DNA from 3 places in the Roseburia sp. TF10-5 genome. Region 2 is predicted to be linked to each of the others. Evidence: a T-box and tRNA genes for the amino acid it is inferred to sense, from the RefSeq annotation. Region 2 holds a T-box; the other regions hold tRNA genes.
The links. The T-box of region 2 lies ahead of thrS (threonine--tRNA ligase). A T-box ahead of a tRNA ligase gene usually reads a tRNA of that ligase, here a tRNA-Thr.

Region 1: it has a tRNA-Thr gene. The T-box ahead of thrS (threonine--tRNA ligase) is inferred to sense a tRNA for this amino acid. The anticodon was not compared.
Region 3: it has a tRNA-Thr gene. The T-box ahead of thrS (threonine--tRNA ligase) is inferred to sense a tRNA for this amino acid. The anticodon was not compared.

Annotation. Positions count from the first base shown of each region.
Region 1 is NZ_QTYW01000001.1:307,263-310,429, forward strand. Features, by position in the region: gene argH (argininosuccinate lyase) at 1-263, opposite strand, end outside; gene DXD06_RS01590 (epoxyqueuosine reductase QueH) at 300-959, opposite strand; gene DXD06_RS01595 (HD domain-containing protein) at 956-1,483, opposite strand; gene DXD06_RS01600 (hypothetical protein) at 1,473-1,793, opposite strand; tRNA gene DXD06_RS01605 (tRNA-Thr) at 1,931-2,003, opposite strand; gene DXD06_RS01610 (cupin domain-containing protein) at 2,186-2,725, shown strand; gene DXD06_RS01615 (ABC transporter ATP-binding protein) at 2,738-3,167, shown strand, end outside.
Region 2 is NZ_QTYW01000007.1:96,618-99,784, reverse strand. Features, by position in the region: gene feoB (ferrous iron transport protein B) at 1-326, shown strand, start outside; gene DXD06_RS08930 (hypothetical protein) at 402-1,286, shown strand; T-box leader at 1,341-1,532, shown strand; gene thrS (threonine--tRNA ligase) at 1,596-3,167, shown strand, end outside.
Region 3 is NZ_QTYW01000015.1:16,108-19,274, reverse strand. Features, by position in the region: gene DXD06_RS12570 (BMP family ABC transporter substrate-binding protein) at 1-689, shown strand, start outside; gene DXD06_RS12565 (metallophosphoesterase family protein) at 686-1,276, shown strand; tRNA gene DXD06_RS12560 (tRNA-Thr) at 1,510-1,581, shown strand; gene DXD06_RS12555 (30S ribosomal protein S1) at 1,659-2,564, shown strand; gene DXD06_RS18190 (lytic transglycosylase domain-containing protein) at 2,642-3,167, opposite strand, start outside.

The DNA.
Region 1 (3,167 bases), on a different contig from region 2:
ACAAAACTGTGAATATCCTCATATTCCGAAGTGATGGCAAGCTTTCCGCTCTCCACATCCGCAAGAATTTCCTGTAAACAGGAAACAATCGCCTGCATCTCTTCCTGTGTCAGAATGCCCTGCTTTCCAAGCATACGCACATGTGCAATGGAACCCTCAATATCCTGCTTGTAAAATTTCTGGTCAAACGAAATGGATGCATTAAAATTGTAAACCAGCTGGTCTGTCTCCTTCGTAAATCTTCCGCCCCATAACTGTGCCATATCTAAATTCCTCTCTTTCTTAAATTCTTTGTTTTTTTATAAAATCTGTTCTTCCTGCTGTCTGCGCAGTACGATTTCACGGTCGCGGTCACGCTTGGAATACACACACCCACAGTAGTACTGCCGGTACATGTGATACTCCTTAGAAATTTCGGTCGACTTTTTATAGCCTTCCTTCTTTTTAAAATCCGAAAACAGATAACGGACACCAAAGGTATCTGCCAGTTCTGCTCCGATCTGATTTAACTTTTCCGCATTTTTCAGCGGACTGATGGATAGTGTTGTCGTAAAGAAATCAAATCCGTGCGCTTTTGCATAGGACGCAGCCTCGGAAAGCCGCAGCCGGTAACAGGCAAAACAGCGCTCTCCCCCTTCCGGGATCTCTTCCATGCCCTTTGCCATATCGTAAAACCGCTGTGTATCGTATGCACCTTCCACAAAAGAAACCGGATATTTTGTAGGAAACTCAGCAATAAAACGTTCCTGCTCCTTTGCCCGCATATGATATTCTTCCGGCGGATAAATATTGGGATTGTAATAAAATACCGTTACATGGAAATGTTCTGCAAGACATGCAATACAATAAGAACTGCACGGTGCACAACAGCTGTGCAAAAGGAGGCTTGGAGCCTCCCCTGCCGTACAGTTTTCACGGATCAGATCTTCCATTATTTTCTGATAATTTTTTTTATTCATCTTTCATCTGTATACATCTGATTAAAAATTTCTTTTCCGGTCTGCGTCCGGAAAATTTGCTGATATGCCTGTTCAATTCCGTGACGATTGACGTCATCTTCATATAAATTGACCAGAAAATCTGCCTCCACCAGAATCTGATAATCCAGTCCTTCGATATTATCATATGTATGATGATGTCCGATCAGATAGCAGATACGGTCGATCAGATAATTTTCAATTCCCACATCGGAAAGCATTCTCTGTGCCACAATCGGTCCTTCCTGCTCCTGCAGCTTTCCGTCACACCGTCCATACTTTTCTTCTGCCGGACGGATTCCAATGTCATGGGTATAAGCAGCTGCTTCCAATATAAAAAGGGATGTCTCGTCAAGCCCTTCTTTTGTTCCGATGATTCTTGCGAAACTATGCACTTTCATGAAATGCTGAATCCGTTTCGGATCTCCGGAAAAAAAGGCGATCATCTGTAAAAACAGCTCATCCAGCTGTTGCCTGCTGTAATAACTACTGTCACTACTGTCCATTGTGTGTTTCTCCTTTATCTAACATCTGCAGTGCAAACGTCGCTGCAATGTAAACAACTGCACATAAAATAATCAATACTGTTTTTTTCCCGGCAACACCGGCACAAAGTTCTGCCAGAATAAGAAGTCCATGCACCCAGAGTTCCGCATGATGCAGCATCACTGCAATAACTGCCTCAATGATAACAAGCAGACACATAGGAACTACCGGAACGTTAAGGACTCTCACCCCTACAATCACCATAATTGCAACAATTGCTGCAAAGGCCAGTAATGTCGGTACCTGAAACGTCTTTTTGTTCTTGTCCATTTTTTACCTCAACCTTTATTCTTATTTTCTTTGTCTGCGCCCATTATACCAATTTCATGCCTAAGAAACAAGCACTTTTTAAAGTAAAAAAGACACGTCTTCCATCGGATACCCGATACAAAACGTGTCTGAAACGAAGCCAATAAGGGGACTCGAACCCCTGACCCACGCATTACGAATGCGTTGCTCTACCAACTGAGCCATATTGGCAAAACGTACTTGTATATAATACCAAAACCGATTCAGAAAATCAACTGTTTTTTCATAAAATTTATATTAAAAAAAGATTGACTTTTCACATGGATTCTGTAGAATAGAAATTGTTGAGTTTATAATTAGTAAACAAAAAATCAACTAACAATCATGTTTCATAAATTTACGGGAGGCATGCCATGGACATTGGACACCGCATGAAAGAACTGCGCATCCAGTACGGACTGACGCAACAGGAGCTGGCGGACCGTGCCGAGCTGACCAAGGGCTTTATCTCACAGTTGGAACGAAACCAGAACTCTCCGTCCATCGGAACTCTTCTGGATATCATCCAGTGCCTTGGTACGACACCAGCAGAATTTTTTACAGATGAAGAGCCGGAACAGATTGTTTTCAAACAGGAAGATTATTTTGAAAAAACCGACGAAGAAAAACACTGCTGTATTGAATGGGTCGTTCCCAATGCACAGAAAAACCAGATGGAACCGGTTCGTCTGACTTTACACGCCGGTGGACGGTCAGAAGTTTATCAGCCCCATGAGGGGGAGGATTTCGGTTATGTAATCAAAGGAAACGTCCGTATCCACTATGCCGGACAAAACCAGACGGTACATGCCGGGGAATCTTTCTATTTTAAAGCAGGGAAAAAGCATTATCTGGAAAACACCGGTGCAAAAGATGCTGTCATCATCTGGGTGACTACCCCACCAAATTTTTAAGAGGACAAACGTATGAGTAAACATTTAATTGATTTTATTGGAATTTCCAAATCCTACGATTCCAATCTTGTGTTGGATGATTTAAATCTGTATGTCCGGGAGAATGAATTTTTGACCCTTTTAGGTCCGTCCGGATGCGGAAAAACTACAACCCTGCGTCTGCTGGGAGGCTTTGAAAGCCCAGACAAGGGACAGATTCTGTTTGACGGACAGGATATCACAGCTCTTGCCGCCAATGAACGGAAACTGAATACCGTTTTTCAGAAGTATTCTCTTTTCCCGCATATGTCCATCGCCGAAAACATTGCATTCGGCCTTAAAATAAGTAAGAAAAGCAAAGCATATATTCAGGATAAAATCAAATATGCCTTAAAACTGGTCAATCTGGAAGGATTTGAAAACCGTTCGGTCGATTCTCTCTCCGGTGGTCAGCAGCAGCGTA
Region 2 (3,167 bases):
ACTGCCTGGTTCCAATTTTTGCACCGCTTGGACTGGGAGACTGGAGGATCTGTACTTCATTGATCAGCGGCGTTATGGCAAAGGAGAGCGTGATCTCAACTCTGGAAATTTTATTTGGAGGAGCAGTAAAGGATGCATTGGCGCCGGTAGCGGCAGCTTCACTTCTGGTGTTCAGCCTGTTGTATACGCCGTGTATCGCGGCAATTGCTTCCATTCGCCGGGAACTTGGACGAAAATGGGCAGTAGGCATGGTGATCTGGCAGTGTATGATCGCCTGGGTGGCAGCATTTGCGGTAAGGTGGCTGATGGTTTTATTTATGAGATAATGAAAATAGAGCAGAAAGTACTTGAAGGAATCGGAAAGATAGAATAAAATAATAACAAAAAAGGATTATTTATTTATGCTCAGACAAATGTGGAAAAAGAGAGTTTGTTTTGTTCTGGCTGTGATTCTGGCAGCGCTTGCTGTGACACCGGTTGAAATGGATTATGCGGATGCGGCAATGGTGCATTCCATTACAGCACTGATGACAGGAAATCTGGTAAATAAGTCCAATGCCGATAAACTGACTTACAGACAGATGGAGACAAGCGCCTATGAGAGAAAACTGATTTCAAAAAGTGTGTATAATTACACGATGCAGCAGGTCCCGGCATTGTATGAGGGCAGGAACGTCATTAATGTGTCTGGTATGACTGGAAAGGCAAATACTAGTTATGTGGATGATGATGGCATTGGGGAAAATGTTTCATTTGTAAAATTTCAATGTAGAAAGAGCGGTAAATACCAGTTTACGGAAAGTGATTTTAAGGGAAAATCCAAGAATGAAGTGATCTATAATGATAACAATTATCTCATGTTTCTGCCAAAAGAGTTAAAAAGCGGGTATGAGATTTATGACCCATGGAACAGTACCTACTATCAGTTTCTTTCCAGAACTTTTGCAAGTGGTTATGGCAAAGTATGGTATGATGTCAACGCATCGAAAAAACTTACGAGAAGTGCGAATCGTGCAATAAAAAATTCGGCAGGGTATACAAGCGCTATCCAGAGGGAACTGCAGAAGAAAAAAGACAGTATTTCCAGATACAGTATGGAATCTGAAAAAAATACGTATCGCTTAAAGAAAGGAAATACATATCTGCTTGTGATTTTTACTCCGGATTCCTTCCGTTTCCGGAAAAAAATTACAAAAGAAAATAATTATTATAAGGAACAGTATCTTTCCGATATTCCGTGGTCGTTCGATCTGAAAATTACTTATATGGATGAAAAAGCAGATTAGCAAAATTACCCTATTGTATTAGAAATCAGAACGTGGTACAATGCATAAGAATAGAAAAAAGCATTGACGGAACAAGTAGTGAAATTGAAACATACAGAGAGAACGGCAGATGGTGTGAGCCGTTTATGGAAAGATTTCATGAAGACCACTCCTGAGCTGTGCGCGAAAGAAGCGTCACCGTGTAGCTGCGTTATAAGCCAAAGAGTAAAAGAATTAAGGTGGAACCGTGTATAAAGCACCCTTAGATATGTCATGCATATCCGGGGTGCTTTTTTATTTCCATACCAAAAGAAGGAGAGTTAACGTAAAATGGTAAACTTTAAGGAAAATGAAGAATTAAAAACACTGAATCATTCCTGTGCACATCTGATGGCACAGGCAATCAAGCATCTGTACCCACAGGCAAAATTCTGGGTTGGACCGGTTGTTGCAGAGGGATTTTACTATGATGTAGATCTTGGGGAAGATGTAATCCGTGATGAGGATATCGAAAAGATCGAAAAAGAGATGAAAAAGATTGCAAAATCCGGAAAGAAAATCATGCGACGTGAAGTTTCTAAGGCAGAGGCTATGGAGATGTTCCAGAATGATGAGTATAAACTGGATCTGATCTCCGATCTTGAAGATGGAAATATTACCGTATATGATCAGGGCGATTTTACGGATCTGTGCCGTGGACCGCACGTAGACAATGTAAAACTTTGCAGAAACTTCAAGCTGATCCGTCACTCTGGTGCATACTGGAAAGGTGACAGCAAAAACAAAGTGCTGCAGAGAATTTATGGTGTATGTTTCCCGACCGCAGAGGAGCTGGAGGCACACCTTAAGCTTTTAGAGGAAGCAAAGGAAAGAGATCACAGAAAAATCGGAAAGGACATGAACCTGTTTATGGTTGATGATCTGGTTGGCCGTGGACTTCCGATGTTCCTTCCGAAGGGATATGTGATCTGGCAGGAGCTGGAGAACTATATCAAGAACAAGGAAAGAAAGCTGGGCTATCTGCATGTTATGACTCCTTGTGTCGGTACCGTAAATCTGTACAAGACATCTGGTCACTGGGATCACTACAAAGAAAACATGTTCCCACCAATGGAGATGGAGGGAGAGTCTTTCGTTCTTCGTCCGATGAACTGCCCGCATCATATGATGATCTATGCAAACAGAAGACATTCCTATAAGGATCTGCCGATCCGTATCGGTGAGATCGCACATGATTTCCGTTACGAATCCAGCGGAACGTTAAAGGGTATCGAGCGAGGCAGACATTTCTGTCAGAACGATGCGCATCTGTTTGTAACACCAGAGCAGATTGAGGATGAGTTTACCAAGGTTGTAGACTTGATTTTCAGTACCTACAAGGATTTCGGAATTACCAATTACCGTTGTGTACTGTCTCTGCGTGATCCGGCAAACAAAGAAAAGTATCATGATGATGATGCTATGTGGAACAAGGCAGAGGATGCACTCCGCACGGTATTGAATGATCTGAAAATTGATTATACAGAGGAAATTGGAGAGGCTGCTTTCTATGGACCAAAGCTGGATGTAAACGTACAGCCTGCAGTCGGCAATGAGATCACACTTTCTACCTGCCAGCTTGATTTCTGCCTCCCGGCAAAATTCAATCTGTCTTATGTAGACCGCGATGGCGAGAAGAAGACACCGGTTGTTCTGCATCGTGCAATTCTTGGTTCCCTCGATCGTTTCATGGCATATATCCTTGAGGAGACCAAGGGAAATCTGCCGACATGGCTGGCTCCGGTTCAGGTTCGCGTGATGCCGGTTAAGACAGACAACGAGGAACTGACTGCTTATGCAAAGGAAATCTGCGATGCCTTAGAGGCAAAGGATGTCCGTGTAGAACTCGATGACAGATCCGAG
Region 3 (3,167 bases), on a different contig from region 2:
CAGAAAATGACAGGATTGCATATATTGCAGATTACCCGATATACGGAATGATCGCAAATATTAATGCCTTTGCGCTGGGAGCAAGTTTTACCAATCCACGGGCAAGGATTTATCTTGCATGGTCCACCAGTGAAAATTATGACAGGGAACGGTTCTTAAAGGACAACAATATTCAGGTGGTATCGGATCAGGATATGATTACACCGCGCGATCCGGGCAGGCAGTTTGGGCTGTATGAGTGTTCGGAGGATGGAAGGAAACTGAATCTGGTGATGCCACTCTGGAACTGGGGTGTATTCTATGAAAAAATGATCCAGAGTATTCTTGCGGGATCTTACCAGTCGGAAGAAAATTCTGAGGGCAGGGCACTCAACTACTGGTGGGGAATGTCTGCGGGTGTGATTGACCTGATCTGTTCGAAGAATGTACCGACCGGGGTCAAGCGTCTGGTGGATCACTTAAAGAGTGATATTAAAAAGGGAGATATTGTGCCGTTTTACGGAGAAATCCGTGCACAGGACGGGACACTCAAAAACAAGAAGGATAAAGCCATGAAACCGGAAGCCATCATGGAGATGGACTGGCTGACAGATAATGTCATTGGGGAGATACCGACAATGGGAGAATTACGTGCAGAGGCACGTCCGGTTGTCCAGATAAAAGGTGTAGAGGAAAAAATGAAAAAATGAAGATACTAGTAATAGCAGATGAAGAATCTCAGAAAATCTGGGATTTCTTTCGAAAAGAAGACTATGCGGATATTGACCTGGTAATTTCTTGTGGTGACCTGAAAGCAGATTATCTGTCATTTATCGCAACGATGATTGCAGTTCCGGTATTGTATGTGCATGGAAACCATGATGATAAGTACAAAAGAAAGCCCCCGGAGGGATGTATCTGTATTGAAGATACCGTGTATATGTTTCATGGGATAAGGATTCTCGGACTGGGAGGATCTTACCGTTATAAACCAGGGGTGAACCAGTATACGGAAGTGCAGATGGAACGCCGCATCCGGAGACTTTTCTGGAAAATACGCCGAAAAGGGGGCATTGATATTTTGGTGACACATGCCCCGGCAGGCGGTATGCATGATGGGGAAGATCTTTGCCATAAAGGGTTTGATGCATTTTATCGTGTGATTAACAAATACCATCCGAAATATTTTGTACATGGACATATGCATATGAATTATGGAAGGGATATTCCGCGGGAGGATTTCATCGGAGATACCAAAGTGATCAATGCATATGAGAGATATGTAATTGAAATTTAAAAATTGTCTGATAACCACGCGTTATACTGTCAGGCTTTGCACTGCGGTGCAAATGATTGCATGATTACAGCCCTGACCCATAGGGGCATGTTTTCCGGGCTGTAATCATTGCGGATCACATCAGGGGAAAACGGCAACACGCTGGGAACTGTAATCTGATAAAATAATTAAAAAATTCTTGACAATTTAGAAAATACCATGTATGATGTAGGAGTTGACGCGGTCAACGAGATGCTGATGTGGCTCAGAGGTAGAGCACTTCCTTGGTAAGGAAGGGGTCACGGGTTCAATTCCCGTCATCAGCTCGCTTCATAAAACGGTGGAATCCTTTGGGGTTCTGCCGTTTTGCAATTTTTCAGATATTTTAAAGGAGGTTTTGCAGATGGAATCAATGAAGGATTATGAAAAGGAGCTGGAACGTTCTTTCCGCACGATTAACGAAGGAGATATTGTCAGTGGAGCTGTGGTAGCAGTAACCGATGAAGAAGTGACACTTGACCTGAATTATTATGCACCGGGAATTATCAAAATTGAAAATCTGAGCAATGATCCGGATTTTCATGCGAAGGAAGAATTACAGCCGGGAGACATCATCGAGGCAACGGTTGTGCGTACAGATGACGGACACGGAAACATCGAATTGTCGAAAAAGGAAGCAAACGAAGTGCTTGCCTGGGATAAACTCAGGGAGATGATGGAGCAGCAGACGGTTGTGACTGTCCGGATCAAAGAGAGTGTGCCGAGTGGTGTGGTTGCATTCTTAGAAGGAATCCGTGCATTCATTCCGGCATCCCAGTTGTCCGCAGATTATGTGGAAGACACGGATGCATGGATCGGAAAAGATGTGCGTGTCGTTGTGATTACCGTAGATCCTGAGAAGAATAAACTGGTATTGTCCGGAAAAGTTGTGGCAAGACAGGAGCGCGAGGAAGAAAGAAATCATCGGATTGCCATGCTTGTGCCTGGATCTGTGGTAGAGGGAACCGTAGAATCCATTATGCCATACGGAGCATTCATCAATATCGGGAATGGCATCAGCGGTCTGGTTCATATTTCACAGATCAGCCAGAAGCGGATCTCTTCCGTTCATGAAGTTTTAAAAGAGGGACAGAAAGTAAAGGCGAAGATTTTAAATACCAACGATGGAAAAGTCAGCCTGAGCATGAAAGCGCTGGAAGATATTATGGAAAAGCCGCAGGAGGAAGAAGAGGCAGAGGCAATCGAGTACAGCTCAAATGAAACGGCCGGAACAAGTCTTGGAGATCTTCTTTCCAAATTCAAATTATAATCAGATTTTCTTTAGGCAGTAAAAAACCCGTGAAGATGAACAGCAGAGCGTTCGTCTTTACGGGTTCTTTTTAGAAATTAAGCGTTGGAATTCTGATAATAACCAAGCACCTTTTTGACATAATTTTGTGTTTCCTTAAACGGTGGAATCCCACCGTACTTGTCGACATTTCCACCACCGGCATTGTATGCGGCAAGCGCAAGGGAAACATCTCCGTTGTATTTCTTTAAGTTCTGCGCCATCAGTTTGGCACCACCCATAATATTTTCCTGTGCATCGTATGCATTTGTAACACCAAGTCCTTTTGCGGTGGACGGCATCAGCTGCATGACACCCATGGCACCGGCAGAGCTGGTTGCGGATGGATTGAAATTGGATTCCTGCCTGGCAATGGCTTTGAGCAGGTTGATATCCACACCGTATGTTTCAGAAGCTTCTTTGAAATATTCTTCGAGGTTCTCCGGAGAAGAAACACTGCCGGAGGAGGTGGTACTATTTGTTGCAGAAGAACTGGAAATTGCCGGGGTATCCGTGACCGGAGACGTATCAACCGGTGCATCGGTCTGCGGGGTAAATCCAAGGATCTGCTGTACCGTATCCAGG